One region of the Brenneria roseae subsp. americana genome, then DNA from elsewhere that is predicted to be linked to it. Evidence: predicted binding sites of a transcription regulator. Region 1 holds the regulator's gene; each other region holds the start of a gene.
The links. Region 1 encodes LexA, which represses DNA repair genes until DNA is damaged. Its sites were predicted from a motif close to TNCTGTATGTACATACAGNA; they were not measured.
Positions count from the first base shown of each region.

Region 2: the regulator LexA is predicted to act here: its motif matches at 6,146-6,165, upstream of uvrB (excinuclease ABC subunit UvrB).
Region 3: the regulator LexA is predicted to act here: its motif matches at 1,928-1,947, upstream of uvrA (excinuclease ABC subunit UvrA).

Region 1 covers NZ_QDKJ01000005.1:274,261-285,353, reverse strand. Annotated here, with positions in the region: gene zur (zinc uptake transcriptional repressor Zur) at 1-482, shown strand, start outside; gene B4923_RS08700 (CsbD family protein) at 633-842, opposite strand; gene lexA (transcriptional repressor LexA) at 1,260-1,868, opposite strand; gene B4923_RS08690 (diacylglycerol kinase) at 1,978-2,343, opposite strand; gene plsB (glycerol-3-phosphate 1-O-acyltransferase PlsB) at 2,484-4,955, shown strand; gene ubiA (4-hydroxybenzoate octaprenyltransferase) at 5,034-5,906, opposite strand; gene ubiC (chorismate lyase) at 5,922-6,443, opposite strand; gene groL (chaperonin GroEL) at 6,857-8,509, opposite strand; gene B4923_RS08665 (co-chaperone GroES) at 8,556-8,849, opposite strand; gene B4923_RS08660 (FxsA family protein) at 9,070-9,540, opposite strand; gene aspA (aspartate ammonia-lyase) at 9,943-11,093, shown strand, end outside.
Region 2 covers NZ_QDKJ01000013.1:69,442-80,534, forward strand. Annotated here, with positions in the region: gene B4923_RS15945 (VOC family protein) at 1-417, shown strand, start outside; gene B4923_RS15950 (class I adenylate-forming enzyme family protein) at 414-1,931, shown strand; gene B4923_RS15955 (gamma-glutamyltransferase family protein) at 1,921-3,543, shown strand; gene B4923_RS15960 (VOC family protein) at 3,549-3,989, opposite strand; gene uvrB (excinuclease ABC subunit UvrB) at 4,018-6,030, opposite strand; gene bioD (dethiobiotin synthase) at 6,798-7,475, opposite strand; gene bioC (malonyl-ACP O-methyltransferase BioC) at 7,468-8,229, opposite strand; gene bioF (8-amino-7-oxononanoate synthase) at 8,219-9,367, opposite strand; gene bioB (biotin synthase BioB) at 9,455-10,492, opposite strand; gene bioA (adenosylmethionine--8-amino-7-oxononanoate transaminase) at 10,587-11,093, shown strand, end outside.
Region 3 covers NZ_QDKJ01000001.1:259,455-270,547, reverse strand. Annotated here, with positions in the region: gene uvrA (excinuclease ABC subunit UvrA) at 1-1,840, opposite strand, end outside; gene ssb1 (single-stranded DNA-binding protein SSB1) at 2,091-2,630, shown strand; gene B4923_RS01165 (group II intron reverse transcriptase) at 3,245-5,125, shown strand; gene B4923_RS01160 (LacI family DNA-binding transcriptional regulator) at 5,360-6,394, opposite strand; partial or broken gene B4923_RS21250 (carbohydrate ABC transporter permease) at 6,397-6,504, opposite strand; gene bglB (beta-galactosidase BglB) at 6,593-7,690, opposite strand; gene B4923_RS01145 (metal ABC transporter ATP-binding protein) at 8,196-8,903, shown strand; gene B4923_RS01140 (metal ABC transporter permease) at 8,900-9,754, shown strand; gene B4923_RS01135 (metal ABC transporter substrate-binding protein) at 9,786-10,664, shown strand; gene B4923_RS01130 (ROK family protein) at 11,027-11,093, shown strand, end outside.

The DNA of each region.
Region 1 (11,093 bases):
TTGCCCAGGCTGAACAGATTTGTCAGCAGCGCGGCGTTCGTCTGACGCCACAGCGACTGGAAGTGTTACGTCTGATGGCGCAACAGTCTGGTGCCATCAGCGCCTACGATCTGCTCGATCTCTTACGGATATCAGAACCGCAGGCTAAACCGCCGACAGTTTATCGTGCTCTTGATTTCTTACTGGAGCAGGGTTTTATTCATCGGGTCGAGTCAAACAACAGCTACGTGCTCTGTCACCATATTGAGGATCATAGTCACACCTCCGCACTCTTTATCTGCGACCGATGCAGTCAGGTTACCGAACGTCAGACTGAAGGGGTGGAAGAAACACTCCGTAATTTGGCGCAACAGGCGGGTTTTACTTTGCGCCACAGCGTGATTGAAGCGCATGGGCTATGTGAAAGCTGTCAGGAAGTCGCGACATGTAAACAAACGGATCATTGCGATCACGACCACAGCATACCGATCAAAAAGCGTTAGCCCTCACGATTACTCGCAAGGGCTAATTCAGCAGACACCTCCCTGTGTATCTGGCGCATCCGCGTAGACCCGCGGTATCGTTCCTTGTTATGCCAGTTTATCCTGACTCAGCCAGCAAGATTGCCATGCCGCCAGGGATGATGGTTTTCCTTACCAGAAGTATTTGTTACGACTTTCCCAGTCTTTTACTTCTTTCTCGGCAGCTTCCTGCTCGTAACCATAGCGTTCCTGGATCTTGCCAACCAATTGGTCACGTTTACCTTCGATAATCTTCAAATCATCGTCAGTCAGTTTACCCCACTGTTCTTTCGCTTTACCTTTAAGCTGTTTCCAGTTACCGCTGGTTTGGTCCTTATTCATAGTAATCTCCATAACTTAGGTTAAAATGGCATAAGTAAATAGTTACTTATACCCATATCGTTAATTTCAGCATTCATCATCAAATAAGATAAAAATGCTTATCTTGAAAATAATTATAGTAAATAATTCTGGTTATTTTATGTAAACCAGACCCTAAGTCTGAATAAATGATTTTTATAATGATGAAATAATTTAAAAACCACATAAAAACAGGAAGTAACGCATATATTTATTTACTCCCATCAAATGTAAATAAATATATCAACGGTATAACCCAAAAAGATCGGAGCACCGCGTCGGCAGGCAAGGTATCAAGGAGTGATGAATGAGGGGATAAACAACATCGCCCCGGAACGGGGCGATGCATGAATCAATGTCGGGACGGCAAACCTATCGCCTGGCGTAGGGTGCCTAAAGTCAGCTCCAGTCACCGTTACGAATTACGCCAACGGCCAGACCTTCGATAGAGAAACTCTGCTCGCGCAGATCGACGACGATAGGAGAAAACTCTTCGTTTTCAGCCAGCAACTGAACCGTATTCCCTTGTTTTTTTAGTCGTTTTACCGTCACCTCATCTTCAATACGGGCAACGACGACCTGACCGTTATGCACATCCTGCGTTTTATGTACGGCCAGCAGATCACCATCCATAATACCGATATCTTTCATCGACATGCCGTTTACCCGCAGTAAGAAATCCGCTCTGGGTTTGAACATGCCGGGATCGACCTGATAATGACATTCAATATGCTCTTGCGCCAGAAGCGGCTCACCCGCAGCAACACGGCCAATCAACGGAATGCCAGCCTCTTCTTCCATCAGCAACCGAATACCACGAGATGCGCCAGATACGATTTCAATCACCCCCTTGCGCGCTAATGCTTTCAAATGCTCTTCAGCGGCATTAGGCGAACGAAATCCCAGTTGTTGGGCAATTTCTGCACGCGTAGGCGGCATACCGGTCTGCGCAATATGATCGCGGATCAGGTCATAAACCTGTTGCTGTCTGGCTGTTAATACTTTCATTCCGCCCCCTGGTTGTTTATACAGTCTTGCTGTGAGTATATACAGGTCATACCCAATTGGGAACCGGGATGTGAGTAAACCTCGGTTTTTTATTAATTTCTGCCAACCTTCATGCAAAATGCCGCCACAGAATACTGCCCCAGACGACAGCCGCGAGCAGAATAGCCACAAAAACGGCAGCCGATCCGATGTCCTTCGCCCGGCCGGATAATTCATGATGCTCAGTGCCCACGCGATCCACGACGGCTTCAATCGCACTGTTCACCAGTTCAAAAAGCATGATCAACACGACCGCTCCGATAAGCAACAGCGTCTCGACCAGCGTGACGGGCAGCAGACAGGCGATAACCACCCCGACGATCGTCAGCACCGTTTCCTGACGAAAAGCCGCTTCGTGCCGCCATGCCTGTTTCAGTCCCTTAAGGGAATAGCCGGTTGCTTTGATAATCCGGGTCATTCCCGTTGCTTTATTCATTTATCCTCCGTTTTTTATAAAAATAGCTTATAAGAGATCGCCCGCATTTTAACACTTAACCGTTGTCTCATAACCACAGATCTCCAGCGCAGTTTCTGGTATCCTTGCGACGCATTGCTAACAAGAGGCTTCAAGTTGTTATGTCAGGTTGGCGTAAAATTTACTATAAATTATTGAGTTTCCCACTCGGGCTGTTAGTGAAAAGTAAAGTCATACCCATAGATCCCGTGACTGAGCTGGGTTTAGACCCGTCACGCCCTATCCTCTATGTGTTGCCTTACAATTCTCAGGCAGATTTAATGACACTGCGGACAAAATGTCAGACGCTTGGTTTGCCTGATCCCCTGCTGCCCGTGGACATTGGCGGAGTGGAACTGCCCAGTCATGTCTTTATCAATGACGGTCCCCGTCTTTTCCGATACTACGTTCCAAAACAGAAATCGGTAAAACTGTTTCACGACTATCTGGATTTGCACCGCGCCAATCCCGATCTGGATGTGCAAATGGTGCCGGTTTCCGTCATGTTTGGTCGTTCGCCCGGCCGTGAAGGACAAAATCAGGCTACCCCGCATTTGCGGTTGCTGAACGGTATCGAGAAATTCTTTGCCGTACTGTGGCTGGGCCGCGACAGCTTTGTCCGTTTTTCCAGCCCGGTGTCATTACGTTACATGGCAACCGAGCACGGTACTGACAAAACCATCGCCCACAAGCTGGCGCGGGTCGCCCGCATGCACTTCTCCCGTCAGCGATTGGCGGCGGTAGGGCCGCGTCTGCCGGTACGTCAGGAGCTGTTTAATAAGCTGCTTGATTCCAAGGCGATCAAAAAGGCCGTAGATGACGAAGCGCGCAGCAAAAAAATCTCCCATGAGAAAGCACAGCAAAACGCGATTGCCCTGATGGAGGAAATTGCCGCCGACTTCTCTTATGAAGCGGTTCGTCTGTCGGATCGTGTATTAAGCTGGACGTGGAACCGCCTCTATCAGGGCATCAACGTCCACAACGCCGAGCGCGTACGCCAACTGGCACAGGATGGACATGAAATCGTCTATGTCCCCTGTCACCGTAGCCACATGGACTATTTACTGCTGTCCTATGTGCTCTATCATCAGGGGCTGGTGCCCCCGCATATCGCGGCGGGCATTAACCTGAACTTCTGGCCCGCCGGCCCGATTTTCCGTCGCTTAGGCGCGTTCTTTATTCGCCGTACCTTCAAAGGCAATAAACTGTATTCCACCATTTTCCGTGAATATCTGGGCGAGCTTTTTGCCCGGGGTTACTCGGTCGAATATTTTGTTGAAGGTGGCCGTTCACGTACAGGGCGCCTGCTGGAGCCAAAGACCGGTACGCTGGCCATGACTATTCAGGCCATGTTGCGCGGCGGTACGCGCCCCATTACGCTGGTGCCTATCTATGTCGGCTATGAGCACGTCATGGAGGTCGGCACCTACGCGAAAGAACTGCGCGGCGCAACAAAAGAGAAAGAAGGCTTTATGCAGATGGTTCGCGGCTTGCGTAAATTACGCAATCTCGGACAAGGTTACGTGAACTTCGGCGAACCGCTGCCGTTAACCACCTACCTGAATCAACATGTACCGCAGTGGCGTGACGCCATTGACCCGATTGAAGCACAGCGCCCGAGCTGGCTGACACCGACCGTGCAGGATATCGCTACGGATATCATGGTACGCATCAACAATTCCGCTGCGGCAAATGCCATGAATCTCTGCTCAACGGCTTTGCTGGCTTCGCGTCAGCGATCTCTGACCAGAGAACAAATGCAGGAACAGCTGGATTGTTATCTGCAACTGCTGCGTAACGTTCCTTACCATAAAGACATCACCGCACCGAAAAAGGCGGCGGAGGAGCTACTGGAACACGCGCTGGGCATGGATAAATTTGAAGTCGAGAAAGACAGTATCGGCGACATTATTATTCTGCCGCGGGAACAGGCCGTGTTGATGACGTATTACCGCAATAACATTCAGCACCTGCTGATATTGCCGTCGCTCATTGCCAGCATGGCGATTCATCACCGCCGCATTACGCTCGCTGAAGTGGTTCGTCAGGTGACGCTGATTTATCCGCTGCTGAAGGCCGAACTGTTTCTGCATTATTCAAAGGAGCAGCTACCGGAAGTGATATCCACACTGGTAGCCGAGTTAACCCGTCAGCAGTTGTTGTGCAGCAAAGAAGGCGACTTGCTCATCAATCCGGCCCGTATCCGCACGCTGCAACTTTTAGCGGCCGGTGTACGTGAAACGCTGCAACGCTATGCCATCACGTTGTCACTGCTGGGAGCGAATCCTGAGATCAATCGCGGAACGCTGGAGAAAGAGAGCCGCAACATGGCACAACGCCTGTCCGTGTTGCACGGCATCAACGCGCCTGAATTCTTCGATAAGGCCGTTTTCTCAACGCTGGTTGCGACGTTGCGCAGTGAAGGCTACATCACCGACAGCCTTGAAGCGGCTCAGGGTGATATTTTGACAATCTACAATATTCTGGCCGATTTAATCACCCCGGAAGTCAGGTTGACGATTGAAAGCGCCAGTTCACCGGCGGAAACGGAAAATGACACACTGCCGGCAGTGGAAAACCATTCACAGGAATAACACCTTACGCCAGACAAAAACGGCGGCGAAGTATATCGCCGCCGTTTTATCAGCAACATCTATCAGCAACATCCCGCGTTACAAACCCAATATCACACCGGCAAACAACGCCATACCGACATAATTATTGTTTTTAAAGGCCTTGAAACAGGCATCACGTTCCCGCCCGGCGATCAAGCGTTGCTGATAAACAAACAGCCCGGTGGCCACCAGTAGCGAGGCATAAAAGACAGGGCCCAGCGATGTAAGGTAGCCCAGCGCCGCCATCAGTAACAAAGTGCCCAATTGCAGTAAACCAATGATCAACGTATCAAAACGGCCAAACAGGATCGCTGTGGATTTGATACCGATCTTGAGATCATCATCCCGATCAACCATCGCATATTGCGTATCATAAGCAACCGTCCAGCAGATATAAGCCAGAAACATCAGCCAGCAGGTTAACGGCAGCGTTTCACTGACTGCGGCATAGGCCATCGGAATTGACCAACCAAACGCCGCTCCCAGAACAAACTGCGGTAAATGGCTGACGCGTTTCATAAATGGATATACCCAGGCCAACGCCAATCCGGCAACGGAAAGCCAGATGGTCATCCGATTCAACGTCAGCACCAGACTGAACGCCAGCAGAACCAGCATCACAAACAGAACTTTTGCCGCCTGTTCACTGACCATGCCGCTGGGCAGAGGACGCGAAGCGGTACGTTTCACATGGCCGTCAAAATGACGATCGGCATAATCATTGATAACGCAGCCTGCTGCACGCATTAAAAAAACCCCGGCGACGAAAACAAACAGGACCCAGGGTTCAGGTATGCCGCGACCTGCCATCCATAAGGCCCATAGCGTTGGCCACAGCAGCAGCAGGGAACCAATCGGCTTATCAATACGCATCAAACGACAGTAAGCCAGCCATTTTCCCGCCGTTATACTTCTTTCCAACGGACTCATCTCCTCAATTGCCGGCTAGCCTTCACAGCTATCCGTAAAATAAAGCGGTGCTTCTGGCAGAAACAGTTCAGTCAGCAGAAACGGACTGCCAGAAAGACACAAACGCGAACGCCGCGCCCACAAACCGGCACAGCATCCGGTATGAATATAATCACGCGTCAGCGTCTCTTGCTGAAACAGATAACGACCCAACGGCTCATCACCGATCGCTTTCAAGCCCGAGCCGGCCCCTTCCAACGTTTGCAGAGGGATCAGTGTACGGCCAAACAGCCATGGCCGTTCATCGCCATAAAGCACGACCTCACGCAGCCAATAACGCTCACTGGCCGGCAAATGTTCCCGCTCATCGCACAGTTCTGAAGAAATGACAAAACGTTCATTGCAGAGTTCAACCGTCAGTTGGGTGCAATACGTCTCGAGCCGCTGCGTCATTGAGCCCGTTTCCATCAACCAGCTCGCAATATATCCGGGCAGAACCGGAGATGGCTCAGTACACCACTCAATGGCGCGCAGAAGAGCCGGCGCATCATCAGACATTGTCCCCACTCCGCCTTGGGCTGTTTCGTAAATAAAATAAACGTCTCATATTGTAGCGCAGAATGGCCTCTCTATGACATGTAATGAACCGATTGATCACGGATGAAACACGATTTCGGCAATCTTTTCGCACCGGGAAGACTTACTGATTTCAAAGGGAAAGTCACGTCATAACACGTAAGGCAGGACAACGTGCAGATAAAGCGGAAAAGAAACGCTCAGGCATAAAAAAACGCCTGGCGCGTCTCCAACATTGCAAAGCAACGGCCTGAAAGTAAAAGACGGCAGCCATAAAAAAAGCACTATCCGGCATAGCCTGAGATAGTGCTTTTTTGCAAAGCGTGGATGCAAACGAAAGTAATCAGGGATCAGATTGTCATCGGAACGCGGTGCCCGATGACAACGACACCTTATTACATCATACCGCCCATTCCACCCATGCCGCCCATACCACCTGCGGCACCTAAATCCGCCTTATCATCTTTCGGCAGTTCGGTAACCATACATTCGGTGGTGATCATCAGACCAGCGATAGACGCCGCGTACTGCAGAGCAGAACGGGTCACCTTGGTCGGATCCAGGATACCGTAGTCCAGCATGTTGCCGTATTCTTCAGTTGCAGCGTTGTAACCGTAGTTACCTTCACCCGCTTTCACGGTGTTGGCGATAACGGAGGCTTCTTCACCGGCATTAACCACGATCTGACGCAGCGGTGCTTCCATTGCGCGCAGCGCAACTTTGATGCCGACGTTCTGATCTTCGTTATCACCTTTCAGACCAGAAGCAGAGATAGAGGAAGCGGCACGAATCAGTGCAACACCGCCACCCGCAACCACGCCTTCTTCTACCGCTGCGCGGGTTGCGTGCAGGGCATCTTCAACGCGTGCTTTCTTCTCTTTCATTTCAACTTCAGTCGCTGCGCCAACTTTGATAACGGCTACACCGCCAGCCAGTTTAGCCACACGCTCCTGCAGTTTTTCTTTATCGTAGTCTGAAGTCGCATCTTCGATCTGCTGACGAATCTGGGTAACACGCCCCTGGATTGCGCCTTCGTCACCCACGCCATCAATGATGATGGTGGTGTCTTTATTGATAACAACGCGTTTGGCCTGACCCAGATCTTCCAGCGTCGCTTTTTCCAGTTCCAGACCGATTTCTTCAGAAATCACCGTACCTGCCGTCAGGGTAGCGATATCCTGCAACATGGCTTTACGGCGGTCGCCGAAGCCCGGCGCTTTAACCGCAGCCACTTTCACGATGCCGCGCATGGTGTTCACCACCAGCGTAGCCAGTGCTTCGCCTTCAACGTCTTCTGCAATGATCAGCAGTGGTTTACCGGCTTTAGCAACGGCTTCCAGCACTGGCAGCATTTCGCGAATGTTGGAGATCTTTTTGTCAGCCAGCAGGATGAACGGGCTTTCCAGTTCAACAGAACCGGTTTCCGGCTTGTTGATGAAGTAAGGGGACAGGTAGCCGCGATCGAACTGCATACCTTCAACAACGTCCAGTTCGTCTTGCAGGCCGGTGCCTTCTTCAACGGTGATAACGCCTTCTTTGCCTACTTTTTCCATGGCTTCTGCAATCAGTTTACCCACGGTCTCGTCGGAGTTTGCAGAGATGGTGCCAACCTGTGCGATGGCTTTGAAATCAGAGCAAGGTACGGATTGTTTTTTCAATTCTTCAACAGCGGCGATAACCGCTTTATCGATACCGCGCTTTAAATCCATCGGGTTCATGCCCGCAGCAACGGCTTTCAGACCTTCAGTGATGATGGACTGAGCCAGTACCGTTGCCGTTGTGGTACCGTCGCCCGCAGCATCGTTCGCTTTAGAGGCAACTTCTTTTACCATCTGCGCGCCCATGTTCTCGAATTTGTCTTCCAGCTCGATTTCACGTGCAACAGAAACACCGTCTTTAGTAATCGTGGGGGCACCGAAGGATTTATCCAATACTACGTTACGGCCTTTCGGGCCCAGGGTAACCTTCACTGCATCAGCCAGTACATTCACGCCGCGCAGCATTTTTACGCGGGCGTCATTACCGAATTTTACGTCTTTAGCTGCCATTGGTGTATTTCCCTTAAATTCGTTCAGTTCAAATGATTACGCGCAATTACGCTTCAACAATTGCCAGAATGTCGCTTTCAGACATGATCAGAACTTCTTCGTTATCGATCTTCTCTGCCTTCACGCCATAGCCATCATTGAAAATAACGATATCGCCTACTTTCACATCCAGCGGCTTCACTTCGCCGTTTTCCAGGATGCGGCCATGGCCGATGGCCAGAACTTCACCACGGGTAGACTTACCTGCAGCGGAGCCGGTCAGAACGATACCGCCAGCAGATTTGGACTCAACTTCTTTGCGCTTGACGATCACGCGGTCATGCAATGGACGAATTTTCATTGATAGCTCTCCTTTGAGAAAGTCCATATCAGTTTTAGGATGAACGCCGGACATGCAATCATATCCGACCTTGTGGTGTTCTAAATGGGGACGTTTCCAATCCCTTCAAGGGAGGAAATACATTTTTTTTGCGTTAAGCCTCTTTTTTTATACACACGATAATAAAAAACAAGGATTATCAATTAGATAATCCTTGTATAATATTCAGCCGATCTCGCTGTCAACGATCGTCCCGTTCATCCCGGTGCTCAATATTTCCGCTACCGTCATCTTTACGCTGATATTCGCCTTCAAAGGTATTCCCACCGGAGGAGGCCGAACCGGGACCGGAACGCCAAATGTGCAGATGAGGCATCAGCTTTAACGTCAGACGTTTTTGTACCGGCGGCAATAACAGCAACAGCCCGAGAAAATCGGTAAAAAATCCCGGAATCAACAGCAGAAACCCCGCCAATACCAGTGAAACACTTTTCACCATTTCCGCAGCCGGGCTCTCTCCCGCCGCCATTTTCTGCTGCATTTGAATAATGGTTTTCATTCCCTGATTACGCACCAACGATACGCCGACACAAGAAGTAAACACCACCAGCAGCAGCGTTATCGCGACACCGAACACCTCTGCCACCTGAATGAACAGCGAGATCTCTATGTAGGCAAAAAGAAAGATTAATAATAACGGTAACCAGCGCACCCGGTCCTCCTGTGTGTTGAAAGCGCATTCTGTTGGAAACAGACTCAGCGATAAAAATTCAATATGTTATTTAAACCCAATACGTTAATAAAATACCCGACTGAGGACCACGCGACGACACGTGATAATTTACTGAAATGGTAGCGCAGTTGCGCATTTTCAAGCTACGACAGTACGATTTGTTGTTCTAAGATAGTCACGCGTGATGATTATCACAGTTCATTTATCTGTCCGTTATGGAACGATAAGATAGTGATCCAGACTACTATTTTTTGTTTTTCAAACAGAATATCCTCACGGAAAACAGATTCAGTTATGGTTAAACATTCTGTCGCTGTTGCCCGTGGTAATATAATCAGTTCACACCCGTTCCAGTCAGCAGCAGAACAAGAGAAGGCTCTCATGTCAGATAATATTCGTATTGAAGAAGACCTGTTAGGTACCCGGGAAGTTCCCTCCGACGCTTATTATGGTATTCATACCCTCCGGGCTGTCGAAAATTTCTATATCAGCAACAACAAGATAAGCGATATTCCTGAATTTGTGCGCGGCATGGTCATGGTCAAGAAGGCCGCGGCGCTGGCGAACAAAGAACTGCAAACCATCCCCCGTAAAATTGCCGATGTCATCATCCAGGCCTGTGATGAAGTCCTGAACAACGGCAAATGTATGGATCAATTTCCGATTGATGTTTATCAGGGCGGCGCGGGAACCTCGGTAAACATGAACACCAACGAAGTATTAGCCAATATCGGTCTGGAACTGATGGGGCACTCAAAAGGTGAATATCAGTATCTGAACCCGAACGACCATCTGAACAAATGTCAGTCTACCAACGATGCCTACCCCACGGGGTTCCGTATCGCGGTATACGCATCAATCCTGAAGTTGATCGATGCACTGACACAGCTGGGCAATGGATTTGAGCGCAAAGCCAAAGAATTTGAACTCGTGTTGAAAATGGGCCGTACCCAGTTGCAGGATGCCGTTCCCATGACGCTGGGTCAGGAGTTCCATGCTTTCAACGTGCTGTTGAAAGAAGAAAACAAAAACCTGCTGCGTACCGCTGAACTACTGCTGGAAGTCAATCTGGGCGCAACCGCCATCGGCACCCGGCTGAATACGCCGGACGGCTATCAGCAACTGGCGGTACAGCGGTTAGCGGAGGTCAGCGGTCTGCCTTGCGTTCCGGCGGAAGATCTGATTGAAGCAACGTCGGACTGCGGCGCTTATGTGATGGTGCACTCCTCGCTGAAACGTCTGGCGGTGAAATTATCGAAGATCTGTAATGACCTGCGTCTGCTCTCTTCCGGACCGCGTGCCGGCCTGAACGAAATCAACCTGCCGGAGCTGCAGGCGGGTTCTTCAATCATGCCAGCCAAGGTCAATCCGGTTGTGCCGGAGGTGGTGAATCAGGTGTGCTTTAAAGTCATCGGTAATGACACCTGCGTCACCATGGCGGCAGAGGCAGGACAGCTACAGTTGAACGTGATGGAACCGGTCATCGGCCAGGCCATGTTCGAGTCCACTCATATCCTGACCAACGCGTGCTA
Region 2 (11,093 bases), on a different contig from region 1:
CTGGCCGCAGGCAGTTTCAGCGCCGGACGCATCTATTTTTGCCAACACCATACACCCGAGTGGGTCTGGCGTGATGAATGGCAACGTCATCAGAATGGTGTCGCTCGCATTAGTCAACTGACGATCGTCACCCACGATCCGGTGTCACTGGCTTTGCAATATCAGGCGCTGGGTACCCTTGAGCCGGGGTTTGAGCTGGCTTTTCTCAATCATGAAGATTTTGCCCGACGCTATCGGCAACAGCTCACGCTGGATACCGCACGCGATAGCCAGTTTGCCGCGCTTCGCTTCCACGGCGGCGACCGTGAGCGGATCGCCGGACAGGCCCGTGCGCTTGACCTGCCGCTCAGTCAACAGCCAGAACGACTGCTGATTGCGCTGCCCGCGTTCAACTGCCTGCTTGAGTTTCTGCCATGAACAGCCGCAATCTTGGTGTACTGTTTACCCACCTTAGCGACAGTGGGAAGTCAGCGTTAATCGCCCCGCAACATGGCTTGCCCGACCGGGTTGTCAGCTATGCCCAGCTCGACCGTCAGGCCAACGCCATCGGACGCGCCCTGCTGTCACGTGGATTTGCGCCCGGCAGCAAAATCGCCATTCTGGGCGTCAATACGCTGGAGTATGTCGCCGTGCTGTTGGGGATCCTGCGTGCCGGACTGGTCGCCGTTCCTGTCAATATCAAACTGCCGGACACCACTATCGAATATATTTTGCAGGACAGCGGCGCGGTTTTCCTGTTTGGTGACAGCGAACAGCTGGCGCGGATTGCCTTTCCTTTGCCGCGCATCAGCTTCAGTGACGACAGCCTGAAGCGGTTTTATGATGAAGGTCCGCTGGCGCCCTGGCAGGCGCGACCAGACGATATTGCGCTGCTGCTGTATACCTCCGGGTCCAGCGGTGTCCCCAAAGGGGTGCTGCTGAGCCACGACAGCCACCTGTGGGTGATTGAAACCCGTCTTGCCGCACACGAACTGCATGATGAACGGCTTTTGATCGCCGCCCCGTTTTATCATATGAATGCGCTGGCGCTGATCCTGCTTTCGCTGGCAAGCGGCGTCACCACCGTCATCCTGCCGCAGTTCAGCGCCCCAGACTATATCCAGGCTATCCACCACTACCGTTGTAGCTGGCTGACGGCAGTGCCGCCGATGATCGCCATGATCCTGCGGGAAAAAACACGGCTGGCGCAAAGCGATTTATCCTGTGTACGGGTGGTACGCATGGGTTCAGCCCCGGTGAGCGCCAGCCTGATAAACCAAATCCATCAGCTTTTGCCCGCCGCCCGGATTATCAATGCCTACGGCACCACCGAGGGCGGCCCGGTGGTTTTCGGCCCTCATCCACAGGGAAAAGCATTACCGCTGCTGGCGACAGGCTACCCTCACCCACAGGTACAACTTCGGCTGCGCGCCGAGGACGGCCAGTTGTCGCGGTGCGGCGTACTGGAACTGAAAAGTCCGGCGCTGATGCTTGGCTACCATCAGCGACCGGATATTCCCACGCCTTTCACACCGGACGGGTATTACATCACCGGTGATGTCTTCCGCAAGGATGAGCAGGGATTTTTCACCTTTGTCGGGCGCCATGACGATATGTTCGTCTGCGGCGGGGAAAATATCTATCCGAGCGAAGTTGAACAACTGCTGGAGCGCCATCCGGCGGTACAGTCAGCCTGCGTCGTACCGGTGGTCGATGAAATCAAGGGCCATAAACCGGTCGCCTGGGTCGTTTTACGCCCCGGCCAGCAGATAGACAGCGAAACACTCAAAGCCTTCACGCTACAACAGGGGGCAGCCTATCTGCATCCTCGCCATATCTGGCTGGTTGAGCACTTGCCGCTGGCCGGCACCAACAAAATCGACCGTAAAACACTGATGGAAGAAGCTGCACGCCGCCTATTGCCCGACACTGGAGCGCATCATGACCTTTAACTGGCATAACCCTTATCCTACCGTGCGTACGCCGCTGTTTGCCCGCAATGTGGTGTCCACCTCACATCCGCTGGCGGCACAGGCCGGAAACCGGGCGCTGCTGGCAGGCGGTAACGCGGTGGACGCGGCTATCGCCGCCGCGGCGATGTTAACCGTTGTCGAACCGGTCTCCTGTGGACTCGGCAGCGATGCCTTTGCGCTGGTCTGGGACGGAAAACAACTACAGGGATTAAATGCGTCCGGCTGTGCGCCGGCAAGCTGGACGCTGGATTTTTTCCGCCAGCGTCATGGCGAAGACGGCAACGGGTTAGCCCGCCGCCCGCTGCGCGGCTGGGACAGCGTGACCATCCCCGGCGCCATCGCCGGCTGGGAGAAGCTGCACCAGCGCTATGGCCGCCTGCCGTTTGCGCATCTGCTGTCGTTCGCCATCGAGGTGGCTGAACGCGGCGTTACCATCGCGCCGATGGTCGCCCATAAATGGGCGTTGGCGGTCACCGAACTCCATCAGCAACCGGGCTTTGCCGCGGCGTTCATGCCGCATGGCCGGGCACCGCTTATCGGCGAAAAATTCACCTTTCCGGCGGCAGCCCGCACGCTGCGCCTGCTGGCCCAACAAGGGGCAGCCGCCTTTTATCAGGGAGAGATTGCCGAAAAACTGGTGGCCTGGTCTCAGGCCACGGGCGGCAGCCTGACTCGTGAGGACTTAGCCCACTATCGCCCCGAGTGGGTAACGCCAATCAGCCAGCGCTACCGTGGGTATGACGTTCATGAGATCCCACCCAATGGTCAGGGCATCGCGGCGCTGATTGCGCTCGGCATTCTGGAACGTTTTGATCTGGCCTCGCTGCCGCTCGACAGCGCGGCATCACAGCATGTGCAAATTGAAGCCATGAAGCTCGCCTTTGCCGATGTTTATCGCTACGTGGCCGATCCGCGCTCAATGGATGTCACCCCCGCTCAGATGCTGGACAGCGGCTATCTCGATGCGCGGGCAAAGCTGATTGACCCGGTCCGCGCCCGTCCCCCCGCGGCGGGCATGCCCGCCAGCGGCGGTACGGTATATCTGACTACGGCAGATGAAAACGGAATGATGGTCTCCTTCATTCAGTCCAATTACATGGGATTTGGCTCAGGCGTCGTGCTGCCAGACTATGGCATTAGTCTGCAAAACCGCGGCGCGGGTTTCTCCAGCGATCCGCGTTCCGCCAACGTGGTAGCGCCGGGCAAACGCCCGTTCCACACCATCATTCCGGCCTTCCTCAGCCGTAACGGGCAGCCGCAGATGAGTTTTGGCGTGATGGGCGGCGATATGCAACCGCAGGGGCATGTGCAAACGCTGGTGCGGATGCTGGATTATCAACAACAGCCGCAGGCGGCCTGCGATGCGCCGCGCTGGAAAGTGAACCGCGATTTTTCGCTGGATCTGGAATCAACCATGCCAGCAGATACCGTTAACCGGCTGGCCCAGCTCGGCCATCGGCTGAAATCGGTTAACGATCCCTATATGGACTTCGGTGCCGGTCAGTTTATCTGGCGATTATCCGATGATGTCGAGCACGGCTATATCGCCGCCAGCGACAGCCGGCGGGATGGTCAGGCGGTGGGGTTTTGAGATGTTTACCCCGCGGGTGCGCGCAGCCAGGGGGTATGCGTGACCCCGATCAGCATCCCTTCCGGGCTGAGGAAACGGGTTACCCGCTGCCCCCAGGGTTCCAGCCGGTTTTCCACCAGCAGCGCATAGCCTTGCTGTTTAATCGCCTGCGTTGCCTCGTCCATATCGGCAACCTCAAACTCCAGCCAACTCTGCGGCACCGGTAAATCTGACGGCCACGACGCCTGTCCGAAGCAGGATTGGCTGGCCTGTTCGAGCGGCCACAGCGAAAAGTGTTTTACTCCTTCCAGCGCATCCGTCACCAGATAATCAGGGCTGCCCTCCAGCGGCTTCAACGGCAGACCGAGTGTTTCAACGTAGAGCGCATAGCTGGCCGGGACCGATGTAACGATGGGTCCAAAGCCGGCAATAAACAGCACCTGCACACCGGGTATCGCGATATCCATAATGACCCCTTAAAACGTTTTTGTTAATTCAGGAAGCGGCAATAAATTGCGCCCGCAGCGCCTGTACCTCATCACGCAGACTGGCCGCTTCTTCAAATTCCAGATTCTGCGCGTGCATCATCATTTTGCTTTCGAGCTCGCGGATTTTCTGATCCAGCGCCTTCGGCGTCAGCAATGCATAGCTGGCTGACGGTTCGGCGGCTTTCTTGCTACGCCCTCTGCCTCTGCCGTTACTCGATTGACCAATTTGCAGGATATCAGCAATTTTCTTGTTCAGTCCCTGCGGCACAATGCCATATTTCAGGTTGTAGGCCTGTTGTTTTTCACGGCGGCGCTCTGTTTCGCTAATCGCGCGAGCCATTGACGGCGTAATTTTGTCGCCGTACAGAATCGCCTTGCCATTCAGGTTACGCGCCGCACGACCAATGGTCTGAATCAGCGAACGTTCCGAACGCAGAAAACCTTCTTTGTCGGCATCAAGAATCGCCACCAGCGACACTTCCGGCATATCCAGACCTTCCCTCAGCAGGTTGATCCCCACCAGAACATCAAATTCGCCAAGACGCAAATCGCGAATGATCTCCACCCGTTCGACGGTATCGATATCCGAGTGCAGGTAACGCACGCGTTCGCCGTGCTCTTCCAGATACTCGGTTAAATCCTCCGCCATGCGCTTGGTCAACGTCGTCACCAGCACGCGCTCATTCACAGCGGCGCGCAGACGTATTTCGGACAGCAGATCGTCCACCTGCGTCGCCACCGGACGGACCTCCAGCACCGGATCCAACAGCCCCGTCGGACGCACCACCTGATCGATCACTTCGTTGCCTGATTTCTCCAGCTCGTAGTTACCCGGCGTGGCGGAAACGTAGATCGTCTGTGGCGCCAGCGCTTCAAACTCCTCAAACTTCATCGGGCGGTTATCCAGCGCGGAAGGCAAGCGGAAACCGTATTCCACCAGCGTTTCCTTACGCGCCCGGTCGCCGCGGTACATCCCGCCGATCTGCGGTATGGTCACGTGTGATTCATCCACCACCAGCAGCCCATCGGCAGGCAGGTAGTCAAACAGCGTTGGCGGCGGCTCACCGGGGCCACGCCCGGACAGAAATCGGGAGTAGTTTTCGATACCGGAACAATAGCCCAACTCGTTCATCATTTCCAGATCGAACTGCGTGCGCTGGCTGAGACGCTGTTCTTCCACCAGCTTATCGTTCGCCAGCAGCACCTTGCGGCGTTCGGCCAGTTCAACCTTGATATCTTCCATCGCCTGCAAAATACGCTCGCGTGGCGTCACGTAGTGCGTTTTAGGATAGATGGTGTAACGCGGCATTGTCTGGATAACCTGTCCGGTCAGCGGGTCAAACAACGATAGCCGCTCGACTTCCTCATCGAACAGTTCGACACGTAACGCCACGTCATCCGATTCGGCAGGAAAGATGTCGATCACTTCGCCGCGCACGCGAAAAGTGCCGCGCTGAAACGCCTGATCGTTACGGGTGTACTGCAACTCCGCCAAGCGCCGTAAAATGGCGCGCTGGTCAATCAGCATCCCCTGCGTCAGATGCAGCATCATTTTCAGATAGAGATCGGGATCGCCCAGACCGTAAATCGCGGAAACCGAGGCCACGACCACCACGTCTCTGCGTTCCAATAGCGCTTTGGTCGCCGAAAGACGCATCTGCTCAATATGTTCATTCACCGACGCATCTTTCTCGATAAACGTATCGGAGCTTGGAACATAGGCTTCAGGCTGGTAGTAATCATAGTAGGAGACGAAATATTCCACCGCGTTATCGGGGAAAAACGCCTTCATTTCACCGTAAAGCTGCGCGGCCAGCGTCTTGTTCGGCGCCAGAACCATGGTTGGGCGATTCAAATCGGCAATTACGTTCGCGATGGTAAACGTTTTGCCGGAACCCGTCACACCCAACAGCGTCTGATGCGCCAACCCATCTTCCAGCCCTTCCTCCAAACGGCGAATGGCCTCAGGCTGGTCGCCTGCCGGTTGAAATTCGGACTTCAGTTTAAAGACTTTACTCATAGTTAAACACGCTACTCATGAATGGACGATCAATGGCAAGCAGAGGGAACGCCATGGCGCTTCCTTGACACTTAACTATTATGGGAAACAATCGCGAACTTTACTTCCGCCATGATACTGGATATAAAAACAGCATCAAGAAAATTATTGCCGGATTGGATGATTATCAAACAAAGACATCGGCTAGCACATTCATGGATGATCGGCTAGCAAATATCAGGATTATTTATCCCCAATCTCACGATTCCTGTAACGTAGAGGTATTACCAGTGATGTGAATTTATGCAACTACGCGTCAGGCCTTAACAAGAGACTTGATTTTAATTAATGCAATGATTTTTAACGAATTAATCAAAAAGCGGAGAATAGCGCCAACCTGGCGACAACCCGCGCCGGCTCTCGTCTGGCGCGATTTTTCTATCCCTAATGCACACAGTTATCCACAGAAATGGTGGATAACTCTCACAACGCCGCACCCGCTCTGAGTTGCTGAAATACTACCTTCATCTTATATCGTGATTGATATGGATTTTTTTCACGTTCTTTGTGCGATTTATCTTATAAGTATTAGACTGAAAAATACTAAAAACAGACGCCCCTATGCAGGCGTAGCAAGGGCTTACCAGAAATTTCAAGATGCTTTTTTCTATTGAATACGGCAAATACCATGCTTATTACCAATCTTAGCCATAAAGATCGGCGTTTGCCATTAACGAAATGAGTCCCGCATAAGAGAAACTCATCGCGCTTTGCCTGCATAAAAGCGATTAATCCAAGCGTGTCAGATCGATATACTGTCCCAGAGGTTGCCGTTGAGGCGCCGCCAAATGCGGTATTTCTCCCAGCATGGGGGCAGGCAGCCGCTGCTGTAAACTGCTCAGGTATTCCTGGTGCCGTTTGCCCGGCGGCGTGATGTCGTTGGCAATCCAGCCGCTCAATTTCAATCCCGATTGCGCAATCGCGCTGGCTGTCAATAATGCATGATTAATGCAGCCCAGCTTAATCCCCACGACCAGAATGATCGGCAACTGCTCCTGATAAACCCAATCAGCAAACGTTTCCCGCGCCGACAGCGGGGTAAACCAGCCGCCGGCGCCTTCCACCAGCAACCAGTCGGCCTGCGTCTCCAGCATCCGTAATCCCTCGGACAACACGGGCAGATGAATCGGTCGCTGCTCCTCGGCACTGATAATATGTGGCGACGTCGGTTCAATAAACGCCATTGGATTCACCGCCTGATAGTCAAGCGGCACGCTGCTGTTGGCCTGAAGCGCCAACGCATCGCCGTTTCGCACGCCGTCGGGGGTAATGTCGCAGCCGGACGCAACCGGCTTATAACCGGCGGTACGGTATCCGGCGTGATTCGCGGCCTGCAACAGTGCGCAACTGGCGATAGTTTTACCGACTTCCGTATCCGTACCCGCGACAAACCAGCGTTTAATCACGATAGATCACTCCGTAAATCAATTGGTAGCTGAGCGGATAGCCTTCTGAGCATCGCGGATAAACCGACGATAATCCGTTTAAGCGGGAACGACTCAGCAATCCGGGGGCTCGTCCCTGATGCAACCAGGTCGCGCCAATCCCCTTTAATGACTTCATTAACGTCAGCACATCCGGGAAGTAACACGTGATACGCTCCTGACGAAGCTGATAACGATAAGGCTGACAAGCCGCTTCGATCGCGCCGGCGGAGAGAAAATGATTCACACGACGGGTGCCGTCCAACTGCGTCCAGGCATGAGAAAGCTCGCTCAGTGACCCCTCCGCCAACGTAGAAAAAGCAATGATCCCCTCCGATCGCGTGACCCGATACAGCTCAGCCAGCGCACGGGGTAAATCATCACACCACTGCACCGCCAGATTGCTATAGCTAATATCCACGCAGCCGTCTTCCAGCGGCAGATGTTCGATATCACCTTGCACGTAGCGTTCAGCCGCCTGATGTCGGCTGGCATGGCTCAGCATGGCCGGAGAGAGATCCAATGCGGTAACGCGTTTCCCCTGCTGTTGCCAATAGCGGCTGAAATACCCCGTCCCGCAGCCCGCATCCAGAACCCGGGTCCCACCGTGCGGCGGAATTAAATCAAGCAGGCGCTCCCCGCTGGTGCGTTGCAATTCGGCAAAACGATCATAGCTGGCCGCCGCCCGTCCGAACGCCTGCGCAATCGCCTGCTTATGGCATGTATCAGCGAACATGATGCAGCACCGCCAGCAGTCGTTCGATATCTTCCGGCTGATGATCAGCCGTCAGCGTAATGCGTAAACGCGCACTGCCGGGCGGTACGGTGGGAGGACGCATCGCGCTCACCCATAGCCCCTGCTCACGCAGCGCCGCCGTTAACGCCAGCGTGCGGGCATTATCCCCCACCACCAGCGGCTGGATGGCGCTCAGAGAATTCATCAGTTGGTACGACGACGCCGAAAAACCAGCACGGAACTGAGCAATATTACGTTGCAACCTATCCCGCCGTGCCGGTTCGTTACGAATACAGTGTAATGCGGCGCTCAGTGCACAAGCTTGCGGCGCGGGCATCGAGGTGCTGTAAATCAGATGACGGGCGAACTGCAAGAAGTATTCCGCCAGCGGTTCGTCACACAGCACGGCCGCGCCGCTAACGCCGAAGGCTTTGCCGAACGTCACAATCAGCAGTTCCGGTTTTACGCCCTGTTGCCAGCAGCTTCCGCGTCCTTCTTCCCCGGACACGCCAATGCCGTGGGCATCATCCACCATCAACAGCGCACCGTGCGCGCTCGATTGCGCATGTAACTGCGCTAACGGCGCGCTATCACCGTCCATGCTGAATACGCCTTCGGTCACCACCAGCGTTTGGCCTTCTGCGGGTTTTTCCAGCAGCTGTTGCAGGCTATCTGCCTGATTATGCTGAAAACGCCGTAACGTCGCCGGTGAATGTGCCGCCGCCTCCAGCAAGGAAGCATGGCTCAGCTTATCAGCCAGAATGCGGTCGCCCGTTTGGGTTAAGGCCGCGACAACCGCCTGATTCGCCGCATAGCCGGAAATAAACAGTACGGCACGCGGGTATCCCAGCCAGTCGGCCAGTTGAGTTTCCAGTGCGGCATGCGCATCGGTATATCCCGTCACATGGCCGGAGCCGCCGCTGCCGACGCCGTATCGGTCCGCGCCCTGCTGCCAGGCCCGGATAATCTCAGGGTGGTGGCTCAACCCCAGATAGTCATTACTGGAAAAATTCAGATAACAGCGATCGCCTTGTCTCAGCCAGCGTCCGCTGCTCCCCTGATTGATCTGCCGCTTGCGATACGCATCGTCCTGTTGTCGCTGCGTCAGCGCCTGTTCAACACGGGTTTGCCAGCTCATCTCTCGTCGCTCCGCGTTATCTTGCCCTGCAATACCGATGACAGACGCGGTTTACACGGCCGTATGCGTTTAAACCACAGAATGGTTTTAAACCGCCGCATTGTAAAATTGCTCGCTGTCGCTATGAATCAGCTGATCCGTCAGTCGCTGCTGCTGTTGGTTGTCGCCATACTCGACTTCGGTCTGCTGTGGGTTCAGCCCCAGCTTACGGAATAACGCCAGATCCTTATCTTCTTTTGGATTCGGCGTGGTCAGCAGTTTGCAACCATAAAAAATGGAGTTGGCCCCCGCCATAAAGCACATCGCCTGCGTTTGTTCGCTCATCTGCTCGCGCCCGGCGGATAGCCGAACATAGGAAGACGGCATCATGATACGCGCAACGGCAATGGTGCGAATAAAATCAAACGGATCGACATCGTCGTTATCGGCCAACGGCGTGCCTTTTACCTTGACCAGCATATTGATCGGAACGCTTTCCGGCGGCGTCGGCAAATTGGCCAGCTGTACCAGCAATCCGGCCCGATCGCGCACGGTTTCGCCCAGCCCGACAATCCCGCCGGAACAGACCTTGATCCCTGCGTGGCGCACTTTATCCAGCGTATCAAGACGTTCCTGATAGCTGCGCGTGGTGATGATATTGCCGTAGAATTCCGGTGAGGTATCCAGATTATGGTTATAAAAATCCAGACCGGCGGAAGCCAGACGCGCCGCCTGATCGCCGCTTAACGTACCGAGCGTCATGCAGGTTTCCATCCCCAGATCTTTGACGCCCTGCACCATTTGCTCCAGATAAGGCATGTCGCGTTCATGGGGATTCTTCCAGGCCGCGCCCATACAAAAACGGGTAGAGCCTGCCGCTTTTGCCTGACGCGCCGACGCCAGCACCTGTTCCACCTGCATCAGTCGTTCCGTTTCAATCCCGGTACGGTAGCGGGAGCTTTGCGGACAATATTTACAGTCTTCAGGACAGGCGCCGGTTTTAATCGACAGCAGCGTACTCACCTGCACCTGGCGGGGATCGAAGTGTTGTCGATGGATTTGCTGGGCCTCAAACATCAACTCCAGAAAAGGTTTATTGAATAGGTTTTGTGCTTGCTCAAGCGTCCAGTAAATGCGGTCAGCCATATCGGCATCTCCAAAATAAAATCGTTTTATCAGTTTAAATTAACCCGATATACTGTCAACCAAATCAAACTCAAATTGGTTTACATAAAATATTATGACTTCGGAAGACCTGGCATTTGACCAGCGCCACATCTGGCATCCTTACACTTCAATGACCCACCCGCTCCCTTGTTATCCGGTGGTGTCAGCCAATGGCGTCGAACTGCAACTTGACGACGGGCGCAAACTGGTCGATGGCATGTCCTCCTGGTGGGCGGCGATTCACGGCTATAACCATCCGGTGATTAATCAGGCGGTGCAGTATCAGCTGTCGCAAATGTCGCATGTGATGTTCGGGGGCATTACGCACCCGGCGGCCATTGCGCTTTGCCGCCAGTTGGTGGAGATCACTCCGACCGGGCTGGAGTGCGTCTTTCTGGCTGATTCGGGGTCGGTTGCCGTTGAAGTGGCGATGAAGATGGCGCTGCAATACTGGCAGGCGCGTGGCGAAGTGCGCCAGCGTTTTCTTACCCTGCGCCACGGTTATCACGGCGATACCTTTGGCGCGATGTCGGTGTGCGACCCGCAAAATTCCATGCACAGTCTGTATCAGGGCTACCTC
Region 3 (11,093 bases), on a different contig from region 1:
TCAGCACTTTGGTCGGGTCAGCCGGAACGCGGTGTTCGGGGACTTCAATCTTGCGTTTGCCGCTCAGGAACTGCCCGGTCAGCGAGTCAGGCACCGCCATAATCTGCGCCATTGTGCCTTCGGCCACAATCTGACCACCGTGTACACCCGCCCCCGGTCCGATATCAATCACATGGTCAGCGGCACGAATCGCATCTTCATCATGCTCGACCACAATCACGGTATTGCCCAGATTACGCAGATGAATCAGCGTTTCCAGCAAACGCTCGTTATCACGCTGATGCAAACCGATGGACGGTTCATCCAGCACGTACATCACCCCCACCAAACCCGCGCCAATCTGGCTTGCCAGACGGATACGCTGCGCTTCGCCACCGGACAAGGTTTCTGCCGAACGTGAGAGCGACAGGTAATTAAGCCCGACATTAACCAGGAACTTCAGACGATCGCCGATTTCTTTCAGCACTTTCTCTGCAATCTGAGCGCGTTGCCCGCTGAGCTTCATATTCTGGAAGAAACTCATCGCATGGCCGATGCTCATATCGGAAATCTGTGGCAATGTAGTTTGTTCGACAAATACATGGCGCGCTTCTTCACGCAGACGCGTACCGCCACAACTGGCGCAAGGGCGATTGCTGATAAACTTCGCCAGTTCTTCCCGCACCGCGCTGGATTCCGTCTCTTTATAGCGGCGCTCCATATTGTGCAGAACGCCCTCAAACGGGTGACGACGCACCGAGGTATCACCCCGGTCATTAATATATTTGAACTCGATATTTTCTTTGCCTGAACCGTAAAGGATCAGTTGCTGAATGGAATCGCCCAGACTTTCGAACGGTACATCAACATCAAATTTGTAATGGTCGGCCAGCGAACGCAACATCTGGAAATAGTAGAAGTTACGGCGATCCCAGCCGCGGATCGCTCCTCCCGCCAGCGACAGCTCCGCATTCTGTACCACCCTCGCCGGGTCGAAAAATTGCTGAACCCCCAGGCCATCACAGCTTGGGCACGCGCCAGCCGGGTTGTTGAATGAGAACATACGCGGTTCCAGCTCATGCATGCTGTAGCCGCAGACCGGGCAGGCGAAGTTGGCAGAAAACAGCAGTTCCGGCATCGTCGGGTCATCCATATCCGCCACCACCGCACTACCGCCGGAGAGTTCCAGCGCCGTCTCAAACGACTCCGCCAAACGCTGAGCCAGATCGTCACGCACTTTGAAACGATCGACCACCACTTCGATGGTATGTTTTTTCTGTAATTCCAATTTCGGCGGATCGGAAAGATCGCAGACTTCACCGTCGATACGCGCACGGATATATCCCTGCGTCGCCAGATTCTCCAGCGTCTTGGTGTGCTCGCCTTTACGGTCTTTCACAATCGGCGCCAGCAGCATCAGACGCTTACCTTCCGGCTGCGCCAGCACGTTGTCCACCATCTGACTGACCGTCTGGGCATCCAGCGGAATATCATGCTCCGGGCAACGCGGCTCACCCACGCGCGCAAACAGCAAACGCAGGTAGTCATGAATTTCGGTAATCGTCCCCACCGTGGAGCGCGGGTTGTGCGAGGTAGATTTCTGCTCGATGGAAATCGCCGGCGACAGGCCTTCTATATGATCGACATCCGGTTTTTCCATCAGCGACAGGAACTGGCGCGCATAGGCGGAAAGTGACTCGACGTAACGTCGCTGTCCCTCGGCATACAGTGTGTCAAACGCCAGCGATGACTTACCTGAACCAGATAACCCGGTGATCACTATCAGCTTGTCGCGAGGGATTATCAGATTGATATTCTTGAGATTATGAGTACGGGCACCACGAACTTCGATCTTATCCATTCACACACTTCCCGGAATAAATACAGTTTTGCATCATCTCACTGATGGAGACAACCGGTACGAAACGTGCAATTATGGCACAAAAAAAGCTGAATGGATATCCAGTATCCAATCCGTTTTCTATGCAAATGTTGCAAACGTTTTCTTCATTTTTGATCGCGTTCCGCAGGTATGATAGATACTTTTCCCATGTTAAGATTGATCGTTTAGACTTGAAAATAAATCTATTGATTCATCAGGAGACACGAGCATGGCCAGCAGAGGCGTTAATAAAGTGATTCTTGTCGGACATCTGGGGCAAGACCCAGAAGTTCGCTATATGCCGAATGGTGGTGCAGTTGCCAACATCACTCTGGCCACGTCCGAAAGCTGGCGTGACAAGCAAACCGGCGAGCAGAAAGAAAAGACCGAATGGCACCGCGTTGTCCTGTTCGGCAAACTGGCGGAAGTCGCAGGCGAATACCTGCGCAAAGGCTCTCAGGTTTATATTGAAGGTTCACTACAAACCCGTAAATGGGCCGATCAGTCTGGTGTAGATCGCTACACCACTGAAATCGTGGTCAACGTCGGCGGCACCATGCAAATGCTGGGCGGACGTCAGAGCGGTGGGGCAGCGCCTGCCGGCGGCGGTCAGCAGCAAGGTAGCTGGGGCCAACCTCAACAACCGCAGGGCGGCAACCAATTCAGCGGCGGCGCTCAACCACAGCAAGCCCGCCCTGCTGCGCAAAATAACACGCCGGCGCCCAGCAATGAGCCGCCAATGGATTTTGACGACGATATCCCGTTCTAAGTGCGCCGTTTTGCTTTGTAAATCAAGTGGTTAACTCAAGTTATTGAGTTAATCATAGGCTGTTGGAGTGCCTATTGCAAGCCTGACTTATCCTTACCCAGTAATGGGTTTGAACCTCGAAAGAGGGAGGGGAGTGTAGCATGTCAGGAAAAGGCTGGTTGCGGGGAAATAACCTACTTTGCGCCAGCCATTGCAAATCCCATATGGTTAAGCCTGATTGGTTGAATCATAGTTCATAGTGGGTTTCGGGATATCTATGGCTCACGGTTATTCAGGAGTCATACCAATATTTATAGTAATTATTTGTAGAAGGTTACTATATCCAACAATATTGGCACCTGCTCGGTGGGAGTGGTAATTGAACGTAAGTGAAACCTAAGTGGGATGCTCCTTGACTACAAAGAAATACGGGATTACCTAAGTTGGTTAAGTAATTAACCAATATGGTAACGGAGACTCCATAGTACCCAATGTAGCTCTGTAATGGAGTCGCAATTGGCTAGCCAATCTGAAAAATATATATAAATTGATAAGTAATTATTAATTAAATTATATTCGTAAGGGGGAAGGGAGTCAGTTGGATCTATACTAATAGAAGCGAGGTTCGATAGTCAGTGCTATCACAGGGAACACTCAATGCTCTAAGTGGTATAAACAAAGCCAGTATACAAGGATATAAGATCAAGAAACTGCATAAAATCATGTGCAGTAATAAAGATCTTTGGGCACAGGCCTATGCCAATATTTATTCTAATCAGGGAGCCATGACGAGAGGAATAAATAACAATACGATGGATGAAATGAGCGTGGATAGGATTATTAATCTTATTCGGCTTATAAATTCAGGATCGTATAATCCCAAACCTTGCAGGCGCACGCACATACCTAAAGATGCCCGAAAACCGAATGGAAAGAAACGTCCATTAGGTATTCCAACTGGAGACGATAAATTAATACAGGAAGTAATGAGAATGCTATTGGAAGAGATCTATGAACCGGTCTTTAGCGACTGGAGCTATGGATTCAGGCCTAAGCGTTCCTGTCATTCTGCATTAAAAGAAATCAGAAACGGTTGGAAAGGAACAAAATGGGTATGTGATGTCGATATCAAAGGTTACTTCGACAACATTGACCACGATCTGCTGCTGAAATTCCTGAGCAAGCGGATCGCTGATAACAAATTTCTGGCGCTTCTCAAGAAGTTCCTGAAAGCTGGTTATCTGGACAACTGGCGTTACTTTGGCACCCATAGCGGGACACCACAAGGTGGTATTATCTCCCCTATTCTTGCCAATGTATTTCTCCATGAACTTGATGAGTTTATGAAAAATAGAATCAGCGAGTTCGGCAAAGGGGGACGGAGGAAACCCAATCCCATATACAAAAGAGCACTACAGAACCGGGCAAATCGTATTAAATGGATCAGGCAAGGTTTCGGCGCTTCAGGAATGCCTGCTGATGAGCAGAAAATCCAAAAATGGAAACATGAAGCGGATGAACTGGAGAAACAGTTGCGCACGCTATCCAGTGTTATTATGGATGATACTGAATTCAAAAGAATGCGGTATGTTCGATATGCTGATGATTTTCTGATTGGTGTGATAGGAAGTAAAAGTGAGGCAAAAAAGATAATGAAAGAGGTTGTCGATTTTGTTGAAACTGAACTTCACTTGGAAATATCAAAAGAGAAATCCGGCATTATTGACCCAAAGAAAGGATTCACTTTTCTCGGTTATGAAATTAAAACACGCCGTGAAAGCAAACAGGTCAAATGTGTTGTAGGGCTTAATACAGATGGAAGTAAAACTCATGCGGTAAAACGTACGATAACGGAACATATCCATCTGGGCGTACCGAGGGAAAGAATCCTGAAATTCTGCTCTCTACGTGGCTATGGGAATTACGATGGCGGATATGGTGACAGCTCTGGCCGGCCAGCAATGATGCACATGTCTGACTATGAAATCATTGGTCAGTACAACGCCGAAATGCGCGGCTACGCGAATTACTACAATCTCGCCCCCGTTCTCTATCTCAATAAGTTGCATTGGATATGGGAAAATAGTCTTTATAAGACGCTGGCAGGTAAACATCGGACGTCACGCACCAAAATCGCACGGCGATTAAGGCAAGCGGATGGCAGGTATGTTTATCGGGAAAATCGTAATGGAAAGGTATATGAGTTGGAGGTATTTAGACTCAAAAACAGGAGTGCGCCAAAACATAGTTCACCGGATATATTGCCGAATACGCATAAATATTCTGGCAGAACTGAATTGCTGGACAGGATGGCTGCACGCCAATGTGAATATTGCGGTACCAGAACCGGTCCTTTTGAAGTCCACCATGTGAGGAAACTTAAGGATATCAAGTCGGGTACAGATAACTGGAAGAAGCTGATGATCGCCCGTAACAGGAAAACATTAGTGCTCTGCCGGATATGTCACGTCAATCTTCACAGAGGAACACTGCCAGACCGAAGAAGCCTTGTTTGATCCAATGGAGAGCCGTATGCACAGAAATGTGCACGTACGGTTCGGTGGGAGGGCAACGGCTAACCCGTTCTGGGCGCACGTGCCCTACCCAACGATTTATTTTTTCATAGTTTGGATAGAATATCGCTGTAAGGCCCCGCTAGTGCGGGGCTTTTTTCTTTATGGCCGATATCCCCCTGACGCGTCGTTTCCATCAGGAATGCGGTTTAAGTTTTAGCGAGTGGTTGAGGCGAGCTACAACGCCCGCACCGACCCCCTGATCACCACGCGCCCCGCCAGTTCGGTACGCTGGGCAACTCCCAGCGCCTGTGATGGCGTCAACTGCTGCGTCAGCAGTTGCAGCGAAGCCCTGGCGATAGCCTCAAAGGGAAGATTCACGGTCGTGAGCGAAACGGGCAGCATATCAAGCGGCAAAATATCATCCATACCCATGACCGAAATATCGTCCGGTACGCGTAACCCATACTGGTACAGAGCATCCACTACGCCAATGGCCTGATTATCCGCGGCACAGAAAACAGCCGTCACGCCGAGACGATCGGGATGGGCGGTCAGCCAACGCAAGACGGCATCCCGCGCCGTTCGCGGGTGGAAATCCGGCAATGACAGAATCAACGCTTCGTCTACCTCAATTCCTGCCTGACACAACGCTTCACGATAGCCCCGCTCACGCTGTTTGATGGTCATACGGGATGTCCAGGTGAGATGAAGAATGCGCCGGTGTCCCTGTCCGATAAGATAGCGCACGGCAGCCGCAGCCGCATAATGGTTGGCGGGCATCACGCAATTCAACCGCATGCCGGGGTCTTCCCCATTAATCAGCACCGCCGGAATACCGCTTTCCGCAACGGCATTCAGCAGCATGGGGTGATCGTCGTTCACAATCAGGATGCCGCTTTCACGCCCGTCCTGTAGCTCACGCAGCAGTTGCTGTTCGTTAATGGTATCGTGCTCGCCCAGAAAAGGACGCAGTTGGATATTGCGTTGCAGACAGAGGGTTTTCAGCGCGTTAATCAGGGTCAGCGAGACCAGATTGTAATCATTTTCCAGCATCAGGTTGCGCGGCGTGGCCAGCATAATATGGCGCAGTGGCTCGGTATGGGGCGCCACCGCCTTACCTGCCTTATGCAAGGGATAGCCTTGCTCGACGGCAATCGCCATGATGCGCTGTTTGACTTTGGCGCTGATGGGCGCAGTGCCGTTCAAAGCACGGGATACCGTGCTGATTGAAACCCCGGCGCGATCGGCAATATCCTTGAGTGTCGACATCGTTATTTCATCCCCGTATTGGCAATACCTGTGGCGATGTATTTTTGCAGGAAGACAAACACCGCCGTCACCGGCAACAAAGAGAGCATGGTCGTCGCCAGTATATAATGCCTGCGGGTGTCAGATCGTTCACTTTACGCGTGTTGATCCACCGTTCGCTGTAGCGGATCGCTTCCAGACTCGCCATTGCCAATCTCTTCAAACAGAATGTAATTGCGCCAATAACATCAGCATGACCAGTGCTTGTCCGTAAGGCACGGCAACATTGGGAATATCGCGGTAAAACTGTAAATCGTGTCCCATGGCGGTACCGTCGGAGACGCCCTGCACCACGCCCGCATCATCAATCTGCGCGACGACGGCGGCAAACCCTTTATCCAACCGCGCCTGTGGAAAATCGTTCAACATGCCGAGCCGCCGCGCCGTTAGGATCCCGGCGATAAAGCCCGCGCTGGCGGAGGTTTCGAGCGGAGAATCCGGATCGTCCAGTAAAGTATGCCACAGACCGGAGTCGTGCTGACAACCTGCCAACGCCTGCGTCTGCTGCTCCAGAATGGCTTCCAGCGTGCGTAGCACAGGCGTAGACAGCTGATCCTGCGCCAGCACGCGCATTTCCGGCAGCACCAGCGTGATCCAGGCGTTGCCTCGCCCCCAGAAGGCATTGGCGTAATGATGTCTTCCGATGAATGTCCAGCCGTGATACCACAACCCGCTGCGTACATCCGCCAGATAGCGGGCATGGGTTAGCAGTTGATACTCGGCTTCTTCAATCAGATCGCGGCGTGACAACAGCCGCCCTGCCGCCACCAGAAAGAGTCCGGCCATAAACAGCGTGTCATCCCACAATTGTCCGGTGTTGGAGCGCTCTTTCACCGTGTGCTGAAAACCGCCATCTTCCGTTTTGGGTAACGAATGCAGCAGCCAGTCGGCCCATTCGCTTACCGCCTGCCGCCATTGCGATGGAGCTTGCGGGTTATCCAGACACAGCAGCGCCAGCACCAGCATCGGCGCCGTGGAATTGATCTGACGCGGCGGCAGGCCGATATCCAGCTTTTGCTGATACCATTGCTCCAGCGCCAGCAGCATGGCACGGTCCTGCTTCAGATTCGCCAGTTTCCAAAAACCGTAAAGCCCGACGCCCACTTCCCAATCCCATTCCTCAAACTGAATCGCCAGTTCATCGGCAAGATCGGTCTCCTGCGTCACGCTGTCGATGGCCTTTAGCCGGCAGAATGCCCGCGCCACCTGCTCCAGCAACGCTTCGGTTTGTAACTTATCGAGCGAGCCCGTCGGCATCTTATGCGCCCCCTGTTTCGTTAATTTAATGCAAATTTGCATTAATGTTGACTTGCATTCAAATTTTGACAATTCGCATTAATAAATAAGATTGCCGCCTTTTTATATGTGATGAATCCCACACAAACACGCTCTATAAATAAAGAGTTAAAATATTTTTAACGCGGCTCACATAAAACAGTTCATGACGACGGCGAAATAATGACGCGGCAATGCAAATTTGCACGATTAAATACCGTGCGGTTTCAGGAGAGAATTTTCAGCAACCCTGCGCATGACGCGACCCCTCATAACGGGGAAGTCTCATAACGTTTTTAAATACTTTTTTACCTATTCCGGCATTCCGCATTGAAATAAAAATGTTATGTTATAATATAACAATTCATATCAATGAGCGGATAACGATGATGAGCCTCTATTCCCTCTCCGCCCCCAAACGGGTACTGCTGGTGTCAGCGCTATTGTCATTCCTGTGGTTACTGGTTGTCTGGGCGGTGATGTTGCCATGATCGCATTACAAGAACTGGCGTTTGGCTACCGTGGCCAGACTCCATTGGGGATACTGAGCGGAAGCTTCAATTCGGGATCGCTAACGGCGATTATCGGTACGAACGGCAGTGGAAAATCTACGCTGCTAAAAACGCTGGCGGGGCTGCTTCCGCCGCTGTCCGGCACCTTTCGCATCAATAGTGAGGGAAAAAATACCATTGGCTACCTGCCGCAGCTTTCCGAGTTTGATCGACAGTTTCCTATCAGCGTCTGCGATCTGGTCTTGATGGGCTGTTTGCCGCACAGCGGTCTGCTGCGTGGTATTTCCGCCGATTGGCGTAATAAAGCAATACGGGCGCTTGAAGCGGTATCCATGGCCGGGTTCGCCCATCAGCACATCGGCAAGCTCTCCGGTGGGCAGCTACAGCGTATTCTGTTTGCCCGTCTGCTGCTGACCCAATCGCCCATCATTCTGCTGGATGAACCCTTTACCGGCATCGACAGCCAAACCACACAGACCCTGCTGACCATTCTTCAGCAACTGCATGAAGAAGGCCGAACGATCCTTACCGTGCTGCACGATCTGGAACTGGTTGAGCAACATTTCCCCCAGGTTCTACAGCTGATCAACGGCAGTCACCGCTGGGGAAACCGACAGCAGATCTTCGCCAGTCAGCCGACAAGCGCCAGTGCCGCTCCGGTACTGCGGAGCGTGGCGTCATGACGTGGTTTTATTTAATCAGTTCGCCGTTCGCCGAATTTGGCTTTATGCGTCGCGCACTGGTCGGCTGTCTGGTTCTGACGCTCAGCGCCGCGCCGCTGGGCTGTTTTCTGCTGCTGAGAAGAATGAGCCTGATTGGCGATGCGCTCTCTCACGCTGTCCTGCCGGGCGTTGCCATTGGCTATCTCGTTTCCGGCATGTCCCTGCTGGCGATGGGCATCGGCGGCTTTATTGCCGGGCTGTCGGTTGCCATGCTCTCCGGCCTGGTCAGCCGTCAGACGGAACTGAAAGAAGACGCCAGCTTTGCCGGCTTTTACCTCGGCTCACTGGCACTCGGCGTCACGCTGGTTTCCCTGCGAGGCTCCAGTATCGATTTGTTGCATGTGCTGTTTGGCTCTATTTTGGCCATCGACCGCGCCGCCCTGATCGACATTGCGCTGATCGGCTCGGCTTCTCTGATCGTGTTCGCCATTATCTATCGGGCGCTGGTGATTGAATCCTTTGATGTGACGTTCTTGCGCATTGCATCCGGCCGCCATCGCGCAATGATTCACGGCCTGTTTCTATCGCTGGTCGTGTTGAATCTGGTAGCGGGTTTTCAACTACTGGGCACGCTGATGGCGGTCGGCATGATGATGCTCCCTGCCGCCTGCGCCCGCTTCTGGACACAGCGGCTTTCCATCATGCTGGTGACGGCGATGCTTCTCGGCATGGCGTCCAGCCTGATCGGGCTGCTCTGGTCATACTACGCTGACCTGCCGGCAGGGCCGGCCATTATTTTGACCACGACGCTGTTTTTCTGTTTTTCAATTTGCTTCGGCCACAACGGCGGCATGCTCCGTGCTCGCCGCTGATTCCATAATGTAGAACTTCTGTGAGGAAAAAATGAAACGTTCACTACTCGCGCTTGCTTTATCCGGTCTGCTTTTAAGCCCGCTGGCGATGGCAAAAAACCTGAATGTGGTTGCCAGCTTTTCCGTATTAGGCGACATGGTCAGTCATATTGGCGGCGATCGCGTTACGGTAACCGAACTGGTCAAACCCAATGGCGATCCCCATGAATTCGAGCCGTCTCCGCAGGACAGCAAAACGCTGGCAAAGGCCGATGTGGTTTTCGTTAACGGTCTGGGGCTGGAAGGCTGGCTGGATCGGCTGGTTACCGCATCGGGCTACACCGGCAAAGTGGTCACCGCCTCCGACGGCGTCCAGACGCGGACCATGATCGAAGACGGCAAAACGGAAACCGATCCCCACGCCTGGAACAGTATGGGCAACGGGGTGATCTATGCCAACAACATCGTTAATGCGCTAATTGCGGCAGACCCGCAGAATGCCGACGACTATCGCAAACAGGGGGAAGCTTATATCCGGCAGTTAACCGAACTGGACAGCTACGCAAAGAAAACCTTTGCCGATATTCCACCAGAAAAACGCAAAATATTGACCAGTCATGATGCATTCGGCTATTTCAGCCAGGCATATGGCGTGAAATTCCTGTCGCCAGTCGGCTATTCCACCGAATCAGAAGCCAGCAGCAAAAAAGTGGCTTCACTGATCAAACAAATCAGAGAAGAAAAAATCAAAACCTACTTTATTGAAAACCAGACCGATCCGCGTCTGGTGAAACAAATTGCCAACGCCAGCGGCGCACAACCCGGCGGTGAGTTATATCCGGAAGCCCTGACCGATGCATCCGGCCCTGCGTCAAGCTACACCGCCGCGTTTAAACACAACGTTGATGCCATTGCATCAAGTATGAAATAACGCGCCATGCCAGCCCCGAGGGGAAACGCTGACTCCGTTTCCCCTCGGTAAAAAACATAGCGCTCACTCTGATGGCGGGATGGGAGACTCGTCGGGATTATTTAATGACGCCCAAAACGTTTAGTAAACTAAGAAAAAATCTTACTATTCCTGCCGTGATATTGTTCACAATCCTGATTTATTTTTGCTTTCATTTTCAGAAATGAAAGCAATATCATAATGAAATATAGGAATAAAAATAAAAAACCATTCCATAACATCAATAAAGCCAATTGAGTTTAGTAAACAAAAAGAAGTAGACTGACGAAACAGGTGATGGCGCTGCCTCCATCCGTTGGGGTTTTGAGCGGGAGCGATGAAGCATGTTAAGTCTGGGTATTGATATCGGTGGTTCGAAAATAGAAGCTGTGGTGCTGAATTCCCTCGGCG